Linked DNA regions of Persicobacter psychrovividus. The protein of the gene in region 2 interacts with the protein of the main gene of each other region in a pairwise test. Links are inferred from orthologs where the notes say so. Each region holds a gene or a part of one and is shown on either strand. Other genes may lie near its edges. The genes, in order: ndk and AABK40_RS02545.

Region 1 (11,093 bases), 520 kb from region 2 along the record:
GATTAACTAATCGGTGCAAGTCCGTAGTGGGGGTTAGTAGTGTCAACCACATAGCAGAAGGCAGGGGTGTTTACCGTGAGGTATAATCTGAAGGAAGCCGTATGCAAATCTCTGGCCTGAGGGACACGAACATCATGAGGCAGTATTGTTTGGATAAGCTTGCATAACAAAGTAAAGTCCGAAACTACTCGGAAGGCAATGCTGTAGATGGTGCAGGTAGATGGAGAGAAAGTTAATCGTCTTACCGCGGGAGATCTCGCAGGGGTGTCTACTAATAGTAAAGGGCACGTTCGAAAAAGGTTTACTGCGAGAAGTCAGCCGAAGTCATAGTAGTCGAGACCGATGGCGAAGGACTGAACTTTAATTAGGAATCATTATAGAAAGTTACCGAATGAAAGGTAGAAAGCAGAAAGTACGAAGAAACAGTAGCTTGTTCGGAAAAGCACCTGCAGAACAGGAGAAAGCCGATCGAGTGCCGACTTTTGTTTGGATAACTGAAGCGGATGATTTCACAGTTACACAGAGAAAGGAAGGATTGTTAGACAAAATCTTGTGTCCTTATAATTTGAACCGAGCTTATCAGCGAGTGGTCAAGAACAAAGGGAGCCATGGAATTGATGGAATGAAGGTCGGCGCTTTGGCGTCATATCTGCAAATTCATGGAAGGGAAATTGTACAATCCATACGTCAAGGGAACTACCGCCCGAACCCAGTCCGACGTGTAGAAATACCGAAGGACAATGGGAAGACACGCCCTTTGGGGATACCAACGGTAGTGGATCGTTGGGTACAACAGGCGATCAGCCAAGTTTTAGTTCCGATTTACGAAAAGGAATTTTCACCTCATAGCTATGGGTTTCGTCCTGGCCGCAGTCAGCACCAGGCACTACTTCAGAGTCAAGAGATCTTATCAGAAGGCTATCGCTATGCGGTGGACTTAGATATGGAGAAGTTCTTTGACACGGTAAATCATAGTTATCTTATCACTTTACTGTCAGAACAAATCAAGGAAGGATCGGTGATTTCACTCATTCACAAATATTTGAATGCAGGTGTTGTGATCGGTCATAAATTTGAAGCAAGCACCGACGGCGTACCGCAGGGTGGACCATTGAGCCCATTATTGAGCAATGTAATGCTTAATGTGTTGGATCAAGAACTGACCAAGCGGGGACACCGATTCGTGCGCTATGCTGATGATATGATTATCTTTAGTAAAGGTAGAAAAGGAGCGGAACGACTCAAAAGAACAGTTACCCGATTTATTGAAGGTAGGCTGTATTTGAGGGTGAACAAGGAGAAAACGCAGGTAGTACCAAGACGGCAAATCAAATTTTTGGGATACTCCTTCTACATGTGGAAGGGAAAAGCACGTTTTCGAGTTCAAGCCAAAAGTATCAATCGGCTAAAGGATAAAATGCGTGCTATCACCAATAAAAGTAATGGTCTGGGCTATCAAAGGCGGAAAACCCTGCTATCTCAAACGATAAAAGGGTGGATCAATTACTACAAATTTGCCGAGATGAAAACCATCATGCAACGACTCGACGAGTGGTTACGCCGACGAATTCGGGCATTTACTTGGAAGAATTGGAAGCGGGTAAGAACACGGTTCAAGGAACTAAAGCGACTGGGTGCCGATACATCGAAAGCCTGGGAACACGCCAACACAAGAAAAGGACATTGGCGGATCGCAAAGAGCCCTGTATTACACAAAACCCTGACTGATGAAGTGCTTCGAGAACAAGGCTACGTCTCTCTAAAGACATACTATCTCTCTGTACACTGAATTAAGGAACCGCCCTGTACGGATCCGTACGCAGGGTGGTGTGGGAGGTGCACTGGTGAAAGAGGAAATTCTCTTTCACCAGCCATCTACCCTATTGATTTTAAATTAAAATATTGTGTTTTATATATGATGGGTTTTTTGTAGATTTTGAACATCTACTTTATTTACTGGTCGTAGATTTCCATCTATAAGCCAAAAAGATATTCACTTTTCGACTCAACCAAAACAACCTAATCATGAGTAAAATGAAAGCTTTTTTGAAACGTTATCGCTTTATCTTCGGAATTTTATTGGGGATGCTGATCTCTACCGACATTGTTGCCTTTTCTCAGGCTGTAAAAGAAGGAAAAACGGTCGAGTATGTGATCAGTGATTTTATGGATGTGCTTGCGACTAAGGAAGAGGGTAATTTTTAAAGCAAAAAAATATTTTCATAACATGTACGGACGTTGCATGCAACGTCCGTACTGATATGATTATATCACTTATCGTGATAAATTACGCCTGAAAATTCTCGTGGCCATTACAAATCGACATCGCTGTTACGATACGGATTTTGCCATCAATAAGCTCCACTTTGTTTTTTCCGATAATAAAATCCAAAGCATCCTCTTTAGGGAAAGGTACGCCTGAACATGCCATAAACTGAACATCTGCGCCCCATTTTTCAGTGATCGCCTCCACCAATGATTCCGCAGTAAACTGACCGTCATTTTGTTGAACCATGAAAATTACTTCGTGTACGTGTTGAATATTGTTCATAATCGTTATTTTATATCTTTGCTGTAAAGATCCATAGACCAAAATTGTGAATGATATGACCGATGTCATAAGCCCGATCATCCCCGAGGAAATATTAAGAAAAAATGGTGCCCAAAAGATCCCCTTCTCAGCACGGGAACGGATTTTTACCGAAGGTGACGCCCCTGTTTTTTATTATCAGATCGCTCAAGGTGAGGCGCAGATGATTCACTATTCCACGGAAGGGAGAACCTTTGTTCAGGGGATTTTCAAAGCCGGGGAAAGTTTTGGTGAGCCAGCAATTTTTGGCAATTTCCCCTATCCTTCTTCTGGGGAAATGCTTTCAGCAGGCAGTATTTGGCGCCTCAAGCGAACGGCATTTCTCGAGCTGTTATCTTCTTGCCCTGCCCTACACTTTAAATTTTCCGAAGTGCTTTCTAAGCGGCTACTATATAAATCGGTAATGCAAAGGGAAAGTACTGGTGACGTGGTTCACAGAATCGCCGAGCTTTTTAAATATATGGCCGAAGCACAACAGGCCGAGCGGCCATTTCTGATTTCACTGACCCGCCAAGAGGTTGCAGATCGTCTTGGTTTGCGGGTGGAGACGGTCATCAGGGCCATAAAAAAAATGGAAAAAGAAGGGATTGTCTCCCTGATCAACAAAAAGATTTGGCTAAAATAAAAAAAGGAAGAACCCTTGAGCGCTCTTCCTTTCCATAAAATCGTTATTTCTACTATTCGATTGTGATGTCGATGCAGCAAAATTTAGACCAAATTATATTCGCCTTCGATTTTTATATTAAAGTCCAATTTTTAGTCCTGTTTTTCCGCTTTCGGCTTTTAAAATCATGCCTGCCTCGCCTTTTTCAAGTCGGTATTTTATCGTGCGCATTCCACCTGTAGGCTTCGCGTTGGTGTCGCTGTCATTATAAATAGGGAACTCACGCACCAGCTGCCCACCCTCGATTACAAATCGATCGTGCCCCATATAACCTTGCTTTAAATCAGCGCTCAATTCGGGCATGTAAATGGGGCCAAATGATTTATTACTGTAGGAGGCATAGGCACGAACCTGCCCATAGGCACCACTCCCCTGGCTGTATTCAAAAAGATACAATTCCTTGTAGCCATCCTGGTCGAGGTCGGCCACATAGCCTTCCCGAACAATCCCTTCAATGGCCTCTTCATAAGGCTCTTTCATATTTTCAAAGCCCTCAGGTGTAATCGTAATTTTGTTGCCTGTGGAAGTATTGGGAATATGAACCACCATTTTCTGACCATCAAAATCAAAAGACTGATCAAAAGCGACACTTGTAGCGTCCTGACTGACCTCTTCAGTGGAGGCACTTTGTTTTTGCTCTTGTTTTTTAGACTCTGTACAGCTGAACAGTACAGTTGTCCCCATCATAGCAATAAGTATCGTTTTAAGGGTGTTCATAACTTTCCGTTTGATTTTTACCTGATTAAAGATGATCCAATATAATTTATTCCGGCTTACCTTTCTAATTTATCAATCGTGAAAAGTGCACCTTTTATAGGGCTTTTTATTCATCACCTGCCAAACTTGTGCCCGTTTGGTACTCGAAAATCCAACTAATGATGGGGCAAGAGCAGGTCATTTATAATTTAGGGAACAAAAAAACACCTGAGGTTGTCTCAGGTGTTTGCCATGTTTTTTGTCTGCTTCCTTAGCGTGGAACAGTCACATCGAACTGAAGTTTCACTTCTCCAGATTCAGTGAAAATTTCTGAACGGGAAAAGAAAAACAGCGCTTCGTTTGCAGCATTTTCTACACTGTCAGAACCATGTACGGCATTTTTACTCACGGATTCTGCAAATAACTTGCGGATCGTTCCTGATTTCGCTTCTTCAGGATTTGTACTGCCAATCAATTCACGGTAGCTCTGAACAGCATTTTCTTTTTCAAGAACCGCCACAACAATAGGGCCCGAGGTCATGAACTCAACCAACGAGCGGAAGAATGGGCGCTCTTTATGAATCCCGTAGAAAACTTCCGCTTGAGCGGTCCTCAGCTTGATCATCTTCATAGCGGCGATGCGGAAACCCGCGTCTGTAATTTTCGCCAAAATTGGGCCGATATACTCGTTATTGACCGCCCCAGGCTTGATCATCGTAAAGGTGAAATTTCCTGAATCCATAGTTTTTTTAGTTTGAGGTTGATGTTTGTTTATTGAAAATTCTAAAGTTTTTTTATAAATGCAAGAAAATCAGTTTAAAAAAGATTCGCCATTTTATGATAATGTTAAAGCGATTACTTTTTGCACCAAAAGGTACATTGCTGGTTTCCTTTATGCTCCCCGTGTTGTAATCTGTTGCATTATATAGTGTCGTCAATCTTCAATTGCTCGTTCACTACAGGTTTAAATGGCAGTTTATGAACAATTTAGTACATCTTGTTGAACTGAATAGTAATAGACAATATCGTTTTTTTTCAATAATAGTCGGCATGCCGAACATTTTTTTTGTATATTCAGTTAAGACCTAAACAGCTATGAAGAAAGAAGAAACTGTCGATTACATTTTCAAGGCGAGTTGGCATGCGATTTCCCGAATGTATAATCGTTACGCCTCCTCACAAGAGATTACCACATCGATCGGCTATGTGTTGTTGAATATCCACCCAACTGAAGGTACGCCTGCGACCAAAATTGCACCATTAATGGGGCTCGAAAGTCGCAGTTTATCGCGGTTACTCAAGAATATGGAAGAACGGGAGCTGATATATCGCGAAAAAGCGAAGTATGATCGGCGTTCAGTTTTAATCCATTTAACAGAAAAGGGCCGAAAAAAACGTGAAGTATCCATTGTTACTGTGCGGTCATTCAATGAGGCAGTTCGTAATGCGGTGGAAGATCAGGAACTGGAAGTGTTTTTCCGTGTTGCCTCGAAAGTTAACAGTGTTGTAGAACAAGCAAATAAAGAACAAATAAACTTGTTGGAGGATTTCCCTCTAACGACCAAATAGGTGAATAATACCCAAAACAAATTAAATTTTTTACCACACCATGAATCGATCTATTAAAAAAGCGGCTATCCTTGGCTCTGGAATTATGGGCTCAAGAATTGCCTGCCATTTGGCAAACATCGGCGTAGAAGTACTTTTGTTGGATATCTCTCCCAAAGAACTGACGCCCGAGGAGGAAAAGAAAGGTTTGAGCCTGGAGATGGCTGTTGTGAAAAACCGCATCGTTACCCAGATGTTCAACACAGCAGTAAAATCCAAGCCCGCCTCGCTTTATGATCCGGCTTTTGCGCAAAGAGTTACCCTGGGTAACTTCGATGATGATATGCCCAAAATTAAGGAGGTAGACTGGATTGTGGAAGTGGTGGTAGAAAATCTGGGCATCAAAAAGGTGGTGTTTGAGCAGGTGGAAAAATACCGTACGCCGGGAACTTTCATTACCTCAAATACCTCAGGAATTCCCATTCACCTGATGACCGAAGGCCGTTCGGAAGATTTCAAGAAGTATTTCTGCGGTACGCACTTTTTCAACCCGCCTCGCTATCTGAAGTTGCTCGAGGTTATTCCTACCCCTGATACCGATCCGGAAGTGGTGGATTTCTTCATGCATTATGGAGACCGATACCTCGGTAAAACCACTGTACGCTGTAAAGATACTCCTGCATTTATCGCCAACCGTGTTGGTATTTATGCGATTTTGAAGGTCGTGGATTCCATGCAGAAGTTTGGGCTGAATATCGACCAGATTGATAAATTAACCGGTCCGGTGATTGGCCGTCCGAAGTCGGCAACCTTCCGTACTTCTGATGTCGTAGGGCTGGATACCCTTGTGAAGGTCTCCAACAACCTTTATGCTACTTTGGAGAATGATGAGTCAAGAGAGACCTTTAATCTGCCTCCGGTGATCAACACCATGATCGAAAAACAATGGCTGGGGGATAAAACCAAGCAAGGCTTCTACAAAAAGACCAAAGACGAGAATGGCAACAAAGTGATCTTGACTTTGAACCTGGAAACGCTGGAGTATGAACCAAAGCAGAAGGCCTCTTTCCCTACTCTGGAAATGACCAAGCCTATTGATGACGTGAAGGAACGTTTCAAGGTATTGCTTTCCGGTAAAGACAAAGCGGGTGAATTTTATCGTGATTCTTTCTATGGTTTGTTCCAATATGTGTCTAACCGTATTCCTGAAATCACCGATGAGCTTTACAAAATAGACGATGCGATCTGTGCTGGTTTTGGCTGGGAAGTAGGTCCATTCAAAACCTGGGAATTGGTGGGGGTGAAAAAGACCGTCGCCAAAATGGAAGAAGCAGGTTACAAGCCTGCCCAATGGGTTTATGAAATGCTGGAGGCCGGTCATGAAACCTTCTTTAAGGCTGAAGGCGGAACCACGACTTTCTATGACATTCCTTCCAAATCCTATAAAGGTGTTCCTGGTACGGAAGAGTACATCATACTGGACAATTTGCGGGAAAGCAATGTGGTCTGGAAAAATTCAGGCACTACCCTTTTCGATATTGGCGATGGGGTATTGAACCTTGAGTTCCATACCAAAATGAATACCCTTGGTGGGGAAGTGATTGAAGGGATCAATAAGGCGATCAGTCTGGCAGAAGAAAAATACCGCGGTTTGGTGATTGCCAATAACGGGCAGAACTTCTCCGCAGGTGCCAACCTCGCTTTGGTATTTATGAATGCCATTGAACAGGAGTATGATGAGATTGACTTCATGATTGCGGCTTTCCAGAAGACCATGATGCGTGCCCGATATTCTTCGGTGCCTGTGGTGGTTGCTCCGCATGCCTTGACTTTAGGTGGAGGTTGTGAACTGACCCTGCATGCCGATCACGTTCAGATGGCCGGGGAAACCTACATTGGATTGGTGGAAGTCGGTGTTGGGCTGATCCCTGCCGGGGGAGGAACCAAAGAACTGACCATGCGCGCGGCTGATCGTGCCATGAGTGGAGATGTAGAGCTCAATACTTTACAGGAAACCTTCATGAATATTGCGATGGCTAAAGTGGCCACTTCCGCCTATGAAGCCAAAAATATGGGCATTATTACGGCTAAAGACAGCATTACCCTCAATAAAGATCGACAGATAGCCGATGCGAAGGCGGCTGTAATTCGCCTTGCGGATCAAGGATATACACAGGCTGCTGAGCGTACATTTAAGGTACAGGGCCGGTCAGGTATGGCCATGTTCTATGCTGGGGTAAACGGTATGCGAATGGGGAATTATATCTCTGATCACGACGTGAAGATTGCCAAGAAAATTGCCAACGTGATGTGTGGTGGTGACCTCTCGGCACCAACAGTTGTTTCCGAACAGTATTTGCTTGACCTCGAAAGGGAAGCCTTCCTGTCGCTGACAGGCGAGAAAAAGACCCTTGAGCGTATTCAGGCAATTCTCAATGGTGGCAAACCATTACGCAACTAATCCATTACCAAACGCAAAATTTAGAACCATGAATGCATATATCGTTGCCGGCTATCGTTCGGCAGTAGGAAAAGCAAAAAAGGGCGGTTTTCGATTCACCCGCCCCGATGATATTGCTGCGGATGTGATTAAACATTTGGTCAGTAAAGTAGAAGGTCTTGATACCAAAAGAGTCGATGATTTGATTGTGGGCTGTGCCATTCCTGAAGCGGAACAAGGCATGCAAATGGGGCGGATGATCTCCCTGTTGGCCTTGGGTATTGATGCCCCTGGCTTTATTGTGAACCGTTACTGCGGATCAGGCCTGGAGGCTATTGCCATTGCCAGTGCGAGAATTCATGCAGGGCAGGCAGATTGCATTATCGCTGGTGGTGCAGAGTCCATGTCGATGGTACCCATGATGGGTTATAAAACCGCCTTGAATTATAAAATTGCGGAAGAAACTCCCGATTACTATACTTCCATGGGACTGACGGCCGAGCAGGTAGCCCTGAAGTATGGCATCAGCAGAGCCGAAGCGGATGAGTTTGCTGTGAAATCTCACGCCAAAGCAGTGGAGGCGATCAAGCAAGGGAAATTCAAAGATGAGATCGTTCCGGTAACCGTTGAAGAGGTTTATCTGGATGAAAACATGAAACGCAAGAGCCGTTCGTTTACGGTGGATACCGATGAAGGCCCTCGCCCTTCGACCGTGGATGGCTTGGGCAAATTACGCCCTGCTTTCGCTATGGGTGGGCAGGTAACTGCCGGTAACTCTTCCCAAACCTCAGATGGTGCCGCTTTCGTGATGGTCATGTCTGAAGCAATGGTCAAAGAACACAACCTTGAGCCGATTGCCCGCCTGGTAAGTTATTCGGTGGCAGGTGTTGAGCCTAAACTGATGGGGATCGGCCCCGTGGAGGCCATTCCTAAAGCTTTGAAAGTGGCAGGATTGTCACTAAATGATATCGAACAAATAGAATTGAATGAAGCCTTTGCTGCCCAGTCATTAGGGGTGATCAAGGGTGCTGAGCTGAACCCCGACATTGTGAATGTGAATGGTGGCGCCATTGCCCTTGGGCACCCGCTGGGATGTACAGGAGCAAAATTATCGGTACAGTTATTCAATGAAATGCGTCGCAGAAATCAAAAATACGGAATGGTGACAGCCTGTGTCGGTGGCGGCCAAGGCGTTGCCGGTATTTATGAATTGCTGAAATAATGCTGGTAGGTGGAGGGAATGCCCTGCACCTACCATTTCAAACCCCTATTGAACAACAAAACAAACTATACCCTACTATGGAAACACTAAACCAAGAAAAGAAAGCGATAAAAGGTGGTGAGTTCTTAATTTCGGAAACTCAACCTCAGGATGTTTTTACACCCGAAGAGTGGAATGAAGAGCAAAAGATGATTGCTCAGACCTGTACTGACTTTGTGGACCATGAGGTACATCCGCATGTGGAGGCTTTGGATGCAATGTCTGACCCTAACCTGATGCCTTCTTTATTGGATAAATCTGGTGAGCTTGGCCTTTTGGGAACCTCTATTCCTGAGCAGTATGGTGGCTTCGGAATGGACTTTAACACCTCCATGCTGATTGCCGAAAAGGTGGGTGCGGGCTATTCCTTCGCCGTGGCTTTATCCGCACATACAGGTATCGGTACATTGCCGATTTTGTATTATGGCAATGAAGACCAAAAAGCCAAATACCTTCCTAAACTTGCTTCGGGAGAATGGAAAGCCTCTTATTGCCTGACAGAGCCAGACTCTGGTTCTGATGCCAATTCAGGAAAAACCAAAGCAGAGCTAACCGCTGATGGCAAGCACTACCTGGTAAACGGACAAAAAATGTGGATTACCAATGGGGGGTTTGCAGACATTTTTATTGTCTTTGCCAAAATTGAAGACGATAAAAACCTGACGGCCTTTATCATTGAAAAGGATTTTGGTGGGGTAACCATGAATGAAGAAGAAAAGAAGATGGGGATCAAAGGGTCATCCACCCGTCAGATTTTCTTCAACGACTGTAAAGTGCCTGTCGAAAATATGCTTTCAGATCGCCAGAATGGTTTTAAAATAGCACTGAACATTCTGAATATTGGTCGGATTAAATTGGCCTCGGCAACGCTTGGTGCATCTAAAGGCGTGATTCAAAACGCTCTTGGCTATGCACAGGAACGCAAGCAGTTTGGGAAGTCAATTTCAGAGTTTGGGGCAATTAAGCACAAATTAGGGGAAATGATGGCAAGAATTTATGCTTCGGAGGCGGCGACTTACCGCGCAGGGCAAAATATTGACGATGCTTATGATGCACTGATCGCCAACGGAATGTCTGAAGCGGAAGCCAAGCTGAAAGCCGTGGAGGAATTTGCAATCGAGTGTGCGATGCTGAAAGTACATGGATCGGAAACCCTGGATTATGTAGTGGATGAGGGCGTACAGATTTACGGAGGTATGGGCTACTCGGCAGATGCCCCAATGGAGCGAGCTTACCGTGATTCCCGTATTAATCGGATTTTCGAGGGAACGAACGAGATTAACCGTATGCTGACCATCGACATGTTGCTGAAAAGAGCCATGAAAGGGGAGCTCGATTTAATGTCGCCAGCAATGGCAGTGGCCAAAGAGCTGACCTCAATTCCTGATTTTGGAGGAGATGACGATGAGCGTATTTTGGCAGGAGAGCATAAGTTGCTGAAAAATTTGAAGAAAGCAGGCTTGATGATCGCTGGTGCGGCAGTTCAAAAACTGATGGCTACACTCAAAGATGAGCAGGAAATTTTGATGAATCTCGCCGATATGCTGATTCAGGTGTATGCTTTGGAATCAGCGGTATTGCGTACCGAGAAAATTATTGCCGCTCAGGGAGAAGAAGCCGCAAAGGTGCATATCGAGATGGTGAAAATCTATGCGCAGTTTGCCGTAGATCAGGCGACATCAGCAGGGAAACAAGCGATTTATGCTTTTGCGGAAGGCGATGAGATGCGCATGATGCTCATGGGCTTGAAGCGATTCACAAAAATTCAACCACATAATTTAAGAGATGCGAGACGATTCGTAGCGGATTATTGCTTAGATAAAGGACAATATCCTTTCGGCTAATGCATTAGTCCAATGGTGTAATTCTATTGTTTTTTATTCGAAACCGACCA
Region 2 (11,158 bases):
CGTCTTTCTGTTTGAGTGGGAAACGTTATTTCCTACTTGAGGTCTTTTACCTGTGATTTGACAAACTCTGGCCATGATATAATTTTATTCTCTCTCGAAAATTTATTTCTAATTACCAAACGGTTGGCAAAATTCGGAATTAATTTCCAAAAGATCAAAAATTTAGAGGAGAAAAGGCATGGATATTTTTTCTCAAAGCACCAGGAAGCTTGGCGCCTAAACCCTTGATCCGATTTTGCAGGACCGCAAAGTTACAAAATAGTTGTAAGTGATGAAAACGCGTTGAACACAATTCATCGGTATTACACCCATTTTTTATTTGCTGACAATCAACATAATACCCCTAACGATAATTATGCCTGAATACCTATTTCAGGGACAATAATTTTAGGAGGCACTTTTGATTGATGCGCAAAATTACAATTTTCCTTTTAGCGAAGCCCTATATTGTTCACTTTTTTTTCAAATTTGCTGACATTTGAGCAAAAAACACTTCAAATCCCCAATTTGAGCCATGTTTCAGAGGATCAAGCTAAACGCATCGTTGTAATATCAGCCATAAAACTGCGGTAATTTGCGCATCGGCTAAAAAAATGAAGACTCAAAGAAAGCACCAACCAATAGATGCTGACCATTTTAGGTCCGCTGTAATGATTTTAATTATACCCTATTGTTCAGCACGGTTGGCAGAAAAAAGTTGGGGAAGTCAATCGACGATCACCCCCCTTATATAAGGCCATTCAGTTAGCCGCCGTCTTGTTATGAATTTAACGGTCTGCGGAAAATTGTTTTTTCCATTCCATTAAATAAATCACTATATTATATCGTTTTTGAGGAAAGAAGGGACATTTTGCTCAAAAACCATCAAACCGTCCCAACAATTTTTACAACTTAAAACGATAACAATATGAGCCACCAGATCAGTAGCCAAGCGGCGATGGAGCTTGAAAATAAATATGGATGCCATAACTACCACCCACTGCCAGTGGTTCTTTCACGTGGTGAAGGTGTCTTTGTATATGATTGCGAAGGGGAGCGCTACTATGATTTTCTTTCTGCGTATTCTGCAGTAAACCAGGGGCACTGCCACCCAAGGATTGTCAAGGCAATGACAGACCAGGCGCAGAAGCTGACCCTAACCTCCCGAGCATTCTATAACGACCAGCTTGGCGTTGCGGAGAAATATGTATGTGAATTTTTCGGCTATGATAAAGCCTTGTTCATGAATTCGGGTGCCGAAGCCAATGAATCGGCGATCAAGATCGTCAGAAAATGGGGTTATTTGAAAAAGAATATTCCAGACAACGAAGCCGTAATTGTGGCTGTTGAGCGCAACTTCCACGGCCGAACGACCACCATTATTTCTGCTTCGACGGATGAGGTGGCTACCAAGAACTTTGGTCCTTTCATGCCAGGTTTCCAGGTGATTGCTTACGATGACCTTAAAGCCCTGGAAGAAGCTTTGTCAAATCCGAATGTTGCAGGGCTTTGGATTGAGCCGATTCAGGGAGAAGCGGGGGTTTATTTACCGCAGGAAGGTTATTTGAAAGAAGCGCAGGCTTTGTGTAAGAAGCACAATGTGATTTTGATGATGGATGAAATCCAGACGGGCGTGGCGCGTACAGGAGCGATGCTGGCTTCCGATCACGAAGGCGTTCATCCTGACATGTTGATTTTAGGTAAAGCGATCTCGGGCGGAACGATCCCTGTTTCCTTGGTGCTTTGTAATGATGACATTATGGATGTGATTCACCCAGGTGAACATGGTTCAACTTATGGCGGTAACCCGATGGCCTGTGTGGTAACGGTTGAGGCACTTCAGGTAATCAAGGACGAAAATCTTGTAGAGAATTCCCGTGCGATGGGTGAGGTCTTCCGTCAGCGCATGAACGAACTGGTAGGCAAATCGAAATTGGCGAAATTAGTGCGCGGTCGTGGATTGATGAACGCTTTGGTGATCAACGATACCGAAGACAGTTCTACGGCTTGGGATATTTGTGTGGCACTGAAAGAAAACGGATTGATTGCCAAGCCAACCCACGGTAATATCATTCGTTTTACGCCTCCGTTGGTTATCACCGAAGAGCAAATTAATGAGTGTTGCGACATCATTGAGCGCGTGGTGTTGGAGTTTGAAGAGGCGATGATTGAGGAGTAATCACTTTATGATAGAGGTGTTTTAGACCATGATTACCTTGATTAAAAGGATTACCATGATTTTTATTTTTCTCAGAACCGCCTTTATTGAAGAGCATCTGTTACATCAAAAAAATAATCTGTAATCTGCGGGCAACAAAACCCTCTTGAATACTTTATTGGGTGCTTATAAATAAAGAACCACATATTGACTAAAAGGTCAGTTTGTGGTTCTTTTTGGTTTCTGTTAATTTTGCAATACTTACATCGGGTTAAAACCCGAAGCTATTGCAATATGTACCTTCGGCACACAAGTCCTGAAAGGGCTTTTTGTAAAAGACATGGAATTCATTCCATGGAAAAATAAACAAGCTTATTTCGTTTCCTCTCCCAACTTAAAACTAATCGGTAAGATCATCCGTACATTTTGTGGCTCTCCTTTATCCACGCCAGGCGACCAGTTTGGCGATGATTGAATGACCTTTTTAGCCTCCAGACTCAAAGCGTCACTCGCTTTTTGCAGGTCGGTATCAGTCCAGTTGCCCGCTTTTAAAGAAGAACCCTCAACTGTTTTCGTTGATCCGTCTTTCATGGTCAAGTGAACCACCGACTTCCCATCGGTTTTATTTACCGACATCGAGGCAATATCATTAGGGTCAATCTTGCTTAATTCCGTTTTAACTGAAAGTGCCTTCTTTGGATCAACGCCTTTGATAATCTTCACGCCTGTGACTTCACCTGATTTCGTTACCACAAACTGAACGAAAACCCTTCCTTCCAAGCCTACTTTTTGGGCTTCTTCAGGGTACTTCAAGTGTTCTCCAATGTAATTATAAAAAGCGGGCATTCCCCCGTTAAACATCGGCTGCTCTTCTACAATCGTGTAGATTTCCCCCGATAAATCAGGGTTTTGAGTAATTCCTTTCGCATCGGTAACAGTGTTTGGTAGTTGTGCCTCTTCATTGGACTGACAAGCCCAAAGGCTGAACATCGCCACAAGGGACAGGGAAAACATCAGTCCAAGGCGGGATAATTTTTTAGGATTTTTCATCATTGAAATTCTTTTTAATGTTTTTGAATTGAAAAAAGAGTGCCCTATGCTCCAACCCAATTGCTCCAATGTTTTGCGCGCTAACAATTGTGCATAGGCGGTATGATCCGGAAAATTTCTTAAGCTATAAGCGTCGGCGAGGTATTCATGCTCCTCTTCGAGGGCATTTTTTATCAGCCAAACAGCGGGGTTAAACCACCACAATACGCACAAAACATCCATCAACAGCCGATCGAGTGAATGCCATTGCCGAATATGGCCGTATTCGTGTTCTATAATTCTTGCCCGATCCTGATCCGAAAGTTTCAGGTCATCAGACCAGATCAAAAGATTAAAATAAGAGCAAACCGACAGGTTACGAACGCCTTCTACCCAAATAATGCCCTGACGCTTTTCCCATTTGGCTTTGGAGAGCTTCACGATGAAATACACCAGTCGAAAAGCAAAAAACATCATCAGCACCAAAGCGCCGATCATATAAGCACTTTCCAAAAAATTAAATTGATGAACAACCTTCGTGTAGGAAGTATTGATTTCGATAGGGGAAAGCATAATGGCGGAGGCGCCCTCGAGCGCCGAAGAGCTCGGGAATAAATTCAATTGGGAAAGCCATGGTAAAAGCAAAGCGCCGAGTGCCGTACCTAACAAAAACAACCGATTCCATTGGCCTGCCTTTCGGCCTTTCATGAAAAAATAAAAGACTGTAAAACCCAGAAATAAAAACAACTGGGAGGTTAAATGTATGGATAACAAGGTGTGCATAACGGTTAAGTTTTTGGTCGATTAATCTTTGCGTTCATCATCAAGCTCCTTTAGCAGGGCTTCATATTCACTGATATCAACATCCTTTTCCTTAGCAAAAAACGACACCAAGCCTTTCAGTGAACCTCCGAAATACCCATTCAACAGGTTTTTCAGGCTGTACTTACGGTATTCATCTTTGCTGAACAATGGGAAATACTGATGTGAGCGACCAAACGAACGGTGCCCTACCACTTCCTTTTTTTCCAGGATTCGAACAATGGTTGAAACGGTGTTGTAAGCGGGCTTCGGTTCAGGAAGTTCTGCAACGATATCTTTGATAAAGGCTTCCTTCTTCTCCCAAAGCACCTGCATTATTTGCTCTTCGGCTTTCGTTAACTCTTTCATAATTAATCATTAATGAACAACACAAACATATAACTAAATAATTAGTTTTACAACTAATTATTTAGTTTAATGATTGAGTCACTAAAAAAAAAAATGGGGGGAATCCGGCAAAAAAAGTAGGAAAAAAGCCCAAAAATAGGCTTTTTGAATGCTTTTAAAGCTTCAAAAAAATGTTGAAAAAAAATTTGCGTGCGGTCTATAAAAACAAGCGGAAAGCACTGACAGAAGAAGAGTTCACTATTGCCAACACCCGTTTAACGGCGCAGTTTAAAGCGACGATCAATCTTGAAAAAGTAAAAAAGGCACACTGTTACCTTCCCATCATTCGCCATCGGGAAATTGATACCTGGCCAATTATTGAATACCTGCAAGCGCAAGGGATAGCGGTGGTCATCCCGAAAAGTGATTTTAGCAATTGCAGTATGCGGCACTTCCTACTGAAGCAAGAGCAGCTTAAGGAAAATGAATGGGGAATATTGGAGCCTACTGAAGAGGCACGGGAAATTCAGCCGAAGGAACTGGATATCGTGATTGTTCCACTGCTTGCTTTTGACCAACAGGGTTACCGTGTGGGATATGGAAAAGGCTTTTATGATCGCTTCCTTAACGAGTGCAACCCCAACATCATGAAAATAGGATTATCCCTTTTCCTTCCTGTGGAAAATATTGAAGATATAAACCCATTCGATGAGCCTTTGGATCAAATTATTTGTCCCAATCAAATTATTATCCCTACCCCTAAAAAACCATGACCTTCAAATAATGTATTAAAAAGCGTACATTATTTGAAGGTCATCAATCAAAAACAGGTCAAAACAAGAAATATCCGGACCTTTTGGATCAAAATAGCGGCAATTGCTTGGAATCTGATGCGCTCTTAATGAATACCTCTTTCGTTTTTCCATCATGCAAATAAAGTAAATATCCTTTTACCTGCTGGTATCCCATATCGACCATCATCTGCATATAATTTTGCACTTGCCTAACATCCTGTCCTTTTTGAATGCCCGTTTTATAATCAATAATCGTCGCTTGATCGCCATCAAGCACTACACGGTCAAGGCGAATCATTTTGCCATCTTTGGGTAAAACAGGCACCTCTGTTTTCACGATAACATGCTCTGTAAACCAAGAAGCGACCAAAGGATCTTTGAGCAAATTGTCAATCTGTGTTTTCAGCATTATTTCTTCCTGCTGATCAATCTCCCCTTCAACCCGTGCCATCGAAAGCGCCTTATCCACCTGATCAGTCGTTTTTATTCTCGACAGAATATCATGCACAAGCACCCCATAATTGACCTTCTCTTCCGTCTCTAAAAAGTCCAAATTCAATATTTCTGACTGACGGCTAATTTTCAAGCGATTTTGTCGCCAATCGAAAAATTTCATCCGTTCAATATCGGCCTCATCTTTGCCAACTGCTTCATCATGTTTTTCGAACTGAGGTTCACCACTACGGTAAATCACACTATCTTTTTCAATCACTTCCCAGGCCTGCGCATCATTTTGTGCCTGAAGAGAAAGTCTCAGTAAATCTCCCGCATGAACGACCTTTTCTGTTCTTGGAATTTCTCCTTTCTTGGGCTTCTTATCCAGACCATCCAGCGGACTAAAAGTCAGCAAGCCTTCTTCTGCACGCGTGGTGGCCACATAAAGAATGTTGAGATTATCAAAATTGATTTTCATCTTTTCGGCAAAATATTCCTGACTGAAAGGCGATAATTGCAGACTCGAAGAGTATTTTATCGGCACACGGGTCAGGGCATTCAGCGGAGCAAGTTCCGATTGTGCCCAAAGTGTTGGCGCCTTGTAAGGTGAATGATCCATTTCCCAATCGCAGAAAGGCACCACCACCACGCGAAATTCCAGCCCCTTGGATTTGTGAACCGTCATGATTTGCATCGCATCGAGGGTATCAGGAATACGGATTGCCTTGGTAACACCGCGCTCATCCCACCACTCCAAAAAGGCGGTCAGGTCATCAAACTCACCCTGACTAAACTCCATCACGGCATCCAAAAAGCCCATCACATAGGCTTTTTCAACATTTCCTACGGAAGTATTTTCCTTGCATAATTCAAGGACATCCAGCAGTTGCTCTGCCATTTCAAACAGCGGCAACTTCATAAAATAGGCGCGTTGTATACGCAATGCCTGCGGAAAAATTGGCGCATCGACATTGGCTGTAAATGCCTCGTGAGGCTCAGCATCAATATCTTTTGCCTTTACATGCGCATATACCACTTGCGCAATCGCATGGCGATCATCGGGGGTGTTGATCCACCGCATGCATGAAACCAGCAACTGAACCGTGCTGGCCTCGCTGATATATAGCGACTCGGAAGAAACGACCCGAAAAAGTTTTTCTTGATTGGTCTCCTGTCCGTAGGCTATCAGGCGATTGGCGATTTTCTGCCCCTCGCGTTTGGTTCTCACCAAAAAAGAAAGGTCTTTGGGTTGATATCCCAGTGCAAAATACCGCTCCAGTGCCATTGGCAACCGATCCAAAACCAAATCCTTAAAATTCCCTTCTTCATTAACCCTTTCCTTGCTCATTTCCAGAAAATGGCATTCCGCAAACCCTTTAATGGGCTTTTTTTGCTTGGGACCACTGACCTTTTGTGTTGCACCTTCATAGGCCTTCACAATATCTTCGGCACCATGCTTCACCTGCTCAAGGGCATCATGGGGAAGTTCTTCAATACCTGAGACCATGTTCACCAAATAATCTCCCAAAACAGCGGGCGCAGTCTCGAAAAGGTGGTTATTGAATTTGATAATATTCTCGTAAGACCGCCAATTGGTGTCCAATGTTTGATCGTTTACACGGTCAATATCATCATAAATTTTATTCAGCAACAATTCCCAGTCGCCACCACGCCAACGATAAATAGACTGCTTGACATCCCCTACCACAAGGCTTTCATTGCCCTCAGCCAGCGTATTGGTCACCAAAGGGCGGAAATTTTTCCACTGAAACAGGGAGGTATCCTGAAACTCATCAATCAGAAAATGCTCATACTTGGTCCCTACGCGCTCATAGATATAAGGAGGGATGGGGCTGTCGGCAAAATCCATTTCCTCAGTGCCCGACTCTCCATAAATAATGCGGTTCAGGAAATCTGAAGTATCAGAAATAAGCATCATGTTTTGCTCCTCGCGATAGGCTTGCAACTCTTCAAGGATACGAGCGAACAGGCCGACATTATAGACTTGCGAACGAACGGTTTTACATATTTTATAAAAGCTATGCTGACTTCTATACAGTTCCACCAACTGATTCAACACAGGGTTCAGCGTTGCATAAACCATGGAAATACTGGCCTCGTTGGGGTCGTTTTTCTTCATCCACTTTTGTACCTCATTGCAGGCCGCGAGCACCCTGACTCCAGGCTTATAATCTTTTGAGGTCAATAGTACCTTATTGAAGTAATTAGCAAAAGAGAACGTGCCATAAGGAAAAACTTCTATGCTCAAACCTGCCGCTGCAATAATATCCAGTGCTTTATTTCCCAACTGATCCATCTGTTGTTCAAAACCCTTCACCACCGCATTAATCTCATCCCGAAATCTCTTCATTTTTTCAGGGTCTGAGACGTCTTCCCTCAGTGGTTTCTCAAATACCTTGAACTCTTCAGAGAGCAAGCTCGAGGCAAACTTCTTCAGTCCATCACGGAAGTCCCACCGCTCATTGTCGTTCAATTTTTCTTCCGCAAAAGCGACCATCCAGCCTGTCAGTTCTTCATCATACCCCAATTTATTGACCAGCCGTTCCACCACACTGTCCATCACTGCGGAGGAATCCATCTCAATACGGGCATCACCATGCAAGCCCAGATCTTTAGCAAAAGCCCGAACCACCTCCTGAAAAAAGGAGTCGATCGTCGTTACCCTAAACTGAGAATAAGCATGAAGAATATTTTTCAGTTCCCGACCACAGCGCTTTTGCACTTCCTCTGGCGACAGGCCGATATTTTCGGCAATATCACCACACATGCCGCCTTCCTCTCCTTTGGCAATTCTGTGCATGAACAGGAGCATGCGGTCTTTCATTTCCTGCGTCGCCTTATTGGTAAAGGTTACCGCAAGAATATTACTGAACCTGAAAGCTTGCTCACCTTTAATCGCCAAGCCGATGTATTCTTTGGCCAGTGTATAGGTTTTTCCCGAGCCTGCAGCTGCCTTGTAAACCTTGAATTTTTTATCGCTTTCGGAGGGATATATATTTTGTACTGACATGGATGATAAATAAGGTGAGGAACTTAAAGAAATAGGATATCGTTACAGAAAAACAAATCCAACAATTACCCACCAAAAATAAGCCCCTAAATGGAGCAATCAAAACAGAAAATCTACTTTAAAGGACTCAATGGTGTGCGATTTTTTGCTGCCTGTGCCGTGATCTTCCATCATATTGAGCATCATAAATACTGGCTTGGCCTTGAGAATGCCTGGGGCTCGACCCTTGTCGATGCCCTCGGACATAAGGCGGTATCGCTTTTCTTTGTGCTGAGCGGGTTCCTGATTACCTATCTGTTGATGGCTGAGCTTGAAAAAACGAAGGACATAGCGTTTTTCAAATTCTACCTTCGTCGTGCCTTAAGAATTTGGCCCTTGTACTTTTTGGTAACAATAATCGCCTTTTTCTTACTTCCTCAAATCGTCAATCTCGACAGTTTTGGTATTCACCTGCAGGAAAATTTCATGCAGAAATTAGTCCTGTACCTCGCTATTTTACCCAATGTTGCCCGCCAGGCTTTTGATCCTGTTCTGGGGGCAAATCAGGCATGGTCTATTGGTGTTGAAGAGCAGTTCTACCTGGCGTGGCCAGTACTGATCTGGTTATTCAGAAAAAATCTCTTTCAGTTTCTCATCGGCTTTTTGGCCTTTAAAACCAGCATCGACCTGGCGTTGTACCTATCAAAGTCTTACTTCGTGGCGGGGCATTCCCTGCATGTACCGATCAATTTTGCCTATCGCATGATGCATACTTTCCAGATTGAACAAATGACGCTTGGGGGTATTGGTGCATGGGTGTTGTATCAGCAAAAGGCGAAATTTCTCGCCCTTATTTATCACCCCATCAGTAAGTATGGAAGCATGTTCGGTTTGGTCCTGATGATGTTTCTGCCGATGCACTTTTTCGGTGCTTCCATTATAGAGGGTATCGTATTTACCCTGTTCCTGATGAACCTCTCAACACATCCGAATGCCTCTAACAGTATGGAGGGGCCCTTTTTTAACTTTTTGGGCAACCTCTCTTATGGCGTTTACATGTACCACAACATTTGTATTATCCTGATCATAAAAATGTTGATGTATTTTGAAGTTCAGCTCGTAAACCCTACCCTATTCAATGTATTGCTGTATGGGGGAAGTGTGATATTCACGACTTTCATCACCGCAATCTCTTATGAATATTTTGAATCAAAAGTACTGAAATTCAAAAGCAGGTTTATGGTGATTAAAAGTGGCGTACACCCTGAAGCAAAGGCCGACGCCAAATCTGCCGTTGGTGATGTGGGCAGTAAAATCAGTCCCATTCAAAATCAATAAGCCTGAATCAGCAAAAGAAAATCCCCTGAGTGTGATGACTCAGGGGATTTTCTTTTTTAGAGCGTATTAAAAAAACTTAACACCCTCCTGCAAATATTAAGCATCCGCTTATTCAACTTCCTGCTTTTCGAGCAACTTCGCCTCTTCTTTTTCCGCTTCCTGTTCCCACCGCCTGCCCAGGAAAATAAACGCTATTCCGAAGTAGGTGAGTGGAGCCGTAGGAATCTGTGTGATCAATCCGTTGGTATAACTTGCAGCTGCCACCCCACAATAGCCACCATACATAGCAATTAGCTTGACCCTTGTTTTGGATTCTTTGAGGTTCCAGACGACCAAAAAGCCTTTCACTGCTATAAAAACAATCATGAAAATATGGACATAAAGCCCTATAAATCCACACTCTGCCCACACACGGGTGTAATGACCATCGGTTCCGAGCTCCGCAAGGAAAGTACCTGGCGCAAAGCGTTTCCCCCACGAGCCTGCCATGCCGATACCTGCACCAATCGGTTTGTTGTGCATATAGGCTTCAAGAATTTTTTCCCTGTTCAGTCGCACTAAAAAGGATGGGTCTTCAGAAGGGTTCAGGGCTGTACGCATCCTGTTGATTTGATAGTTGGTCTGCCCGATGGTGGTGAATTTCAAAACTGAAAACACCATAAAGCCTATCGAACAACCGAGGATCAGGATTTTCAAACGCTTACTTAGCAACAGATACATAAAACCCGCCAAGGCAGGAATAACCAAAGGCCCACGGGAACCCGAGATGATCATTCCATAAAAAGCCATCAGGGAGGCAAAAATCAGGTAGTTCCTTCGCCGTTTATTGGCCCATTCGGCAATGGCATAAATACCAAAAACAATCCCTGCCATGGCCTGGGAGGCACCAAACTGTGCGGCATCCGAATAATAGGAAAACACCCGCAATTTACCGAAAAGCACGTGGGTGTTTGCTGCTCCTGCATCGAGCCATCGTTGTTCTGTAGGGGACACCCCAATGAACAGCTGCTTTATGCCCCAAATGGTCCCGATGATTGAAAATACGGTCCAGATGGTAATCATCAGGTCCATGTCCTTGGGCTTATTGAATATCAGCATACCACAAATAAAGTTCAGCACCAGGTACAGTGCCAAACCACGCATGGCATAAAACCAGGCAACAACACTTCGCGCGAGCGGGTTGGCTATTTCAACAATACAATAGCTGAACCACAGCAAAATCACATAGAATACGGCCTGATTTAAATCAGAAGCATCAAGGTCCTT

What was found.
Region 1: the proteins of AABK40_RS02545 (region 2) and ndk interact in binary tests that used the Escherichia coli proteins (3 or more experiments, as listed by UniProt). The link is inferred for Persicobacter psychrovividus from one-to-one orthologs.

What each region holds. Positions count from the first base shown.
Region 1 is NZ_AP025292.1:55,704-66,796, forward strand. The notes cover bases 2,958-5,842. They hold ndk (nucleoside-diphosphate kinase), read right to left. Parts: upstream 4,693-5,842; coding sequence 4,222-4,692; downstream 2,958-4,221. Other genes in these bases: AABK40_RS00240 (Crp/Fnr family transcriptional regulator), read left to right, coding at 2,958-3,215; AABK40_RS00245 (hypothetical protein), read right to left, coding at 3,333-3,971; AABK40_RS00255 (MarR family winged helix-turn-helix transcriptional regulator), read left to right, coding at 5,046-5,519; AABK40_RS00260 (3-hydroxyacyl-CoA dehydrogenase/enoyl-CoA hydratase family protein), read left to right, coding at 5,560-5,842. In the rest of the region: ltrA (group II intron reverse transcriptase/maturase), read left to right, coding at 392-1,789; AABK40_RS00230 (hypothetical protein), read left to right, coding at 2,026-2,205; AABK40_RS00235 (DUF2492 family protein), read right to left, coding at 2,288-2,551; more of AABK40_RS00240, read left to right, coding at 2,607-2,957; more of AABK40_RS00260, read left to right, coding at 5,843-7,959; AABK40_RS00265 (acetyl-CoA C-acyltransferase), read left to right, coding at 7,988-9,160; AABK40_RS00270 (acyl-CoA dehydrogenase family protein), read left to right, coding at 9,238-11,043. UniProt on the Escherichia coli protein: Major role in the synthesis of nucleoside triphosphates other than ATP. The ATP gamma phosphate is transferred to the NDP beta phosphate via a ping-pong mechanism, using a phosphorylated active-site intermediate.
Region 2 is NZ_AP025292.1:570,661-581,818, reverse strand. The notes cover bases 3,348-6,297. They hold AABK40_RS02545 (5-formyltetrahydrofolate cyclo-ligase), read left to right. Parts: upstream 3,348-4,506; coding sequence 4,507-5,088; downstream 5,089-6,297. Other genes in these bases: AABK40_RS02540 (UvrD-helicase domain-containing protein), read right to left, coding at 5,177-6,297; AABK40_RS02550 (BlaI/MecI/CopY family transcriptional regulator), read right to left, coding at 3,971-4,336; AABK40_RS02555 (M56 family metallopeptidase), read right to left, coding at 3,348-3,874. Also shown: rpmB (50S ribosomal protein L28), read right to left, coding at 1-75; rocD (ornithine--oxo-acid transaminase), read left to right, coding at 908-2,158; more of AABK40_RS02555, read right to left, coding at 2,510-3,347; more of AABK40_RS02540, read right to left, coding at 6,298-8,575; AABK40_RS02535 (acyltransferase family protein), read left to right, coding at 8,666-9,892; AABK40_RS02530 (O-antigen ligase domain-containing protein), read right to left, coding at 10,001-11,158. UniProt on the Escherichia coli protein: Involved in the removal of 5-formyltetrahydrofolate.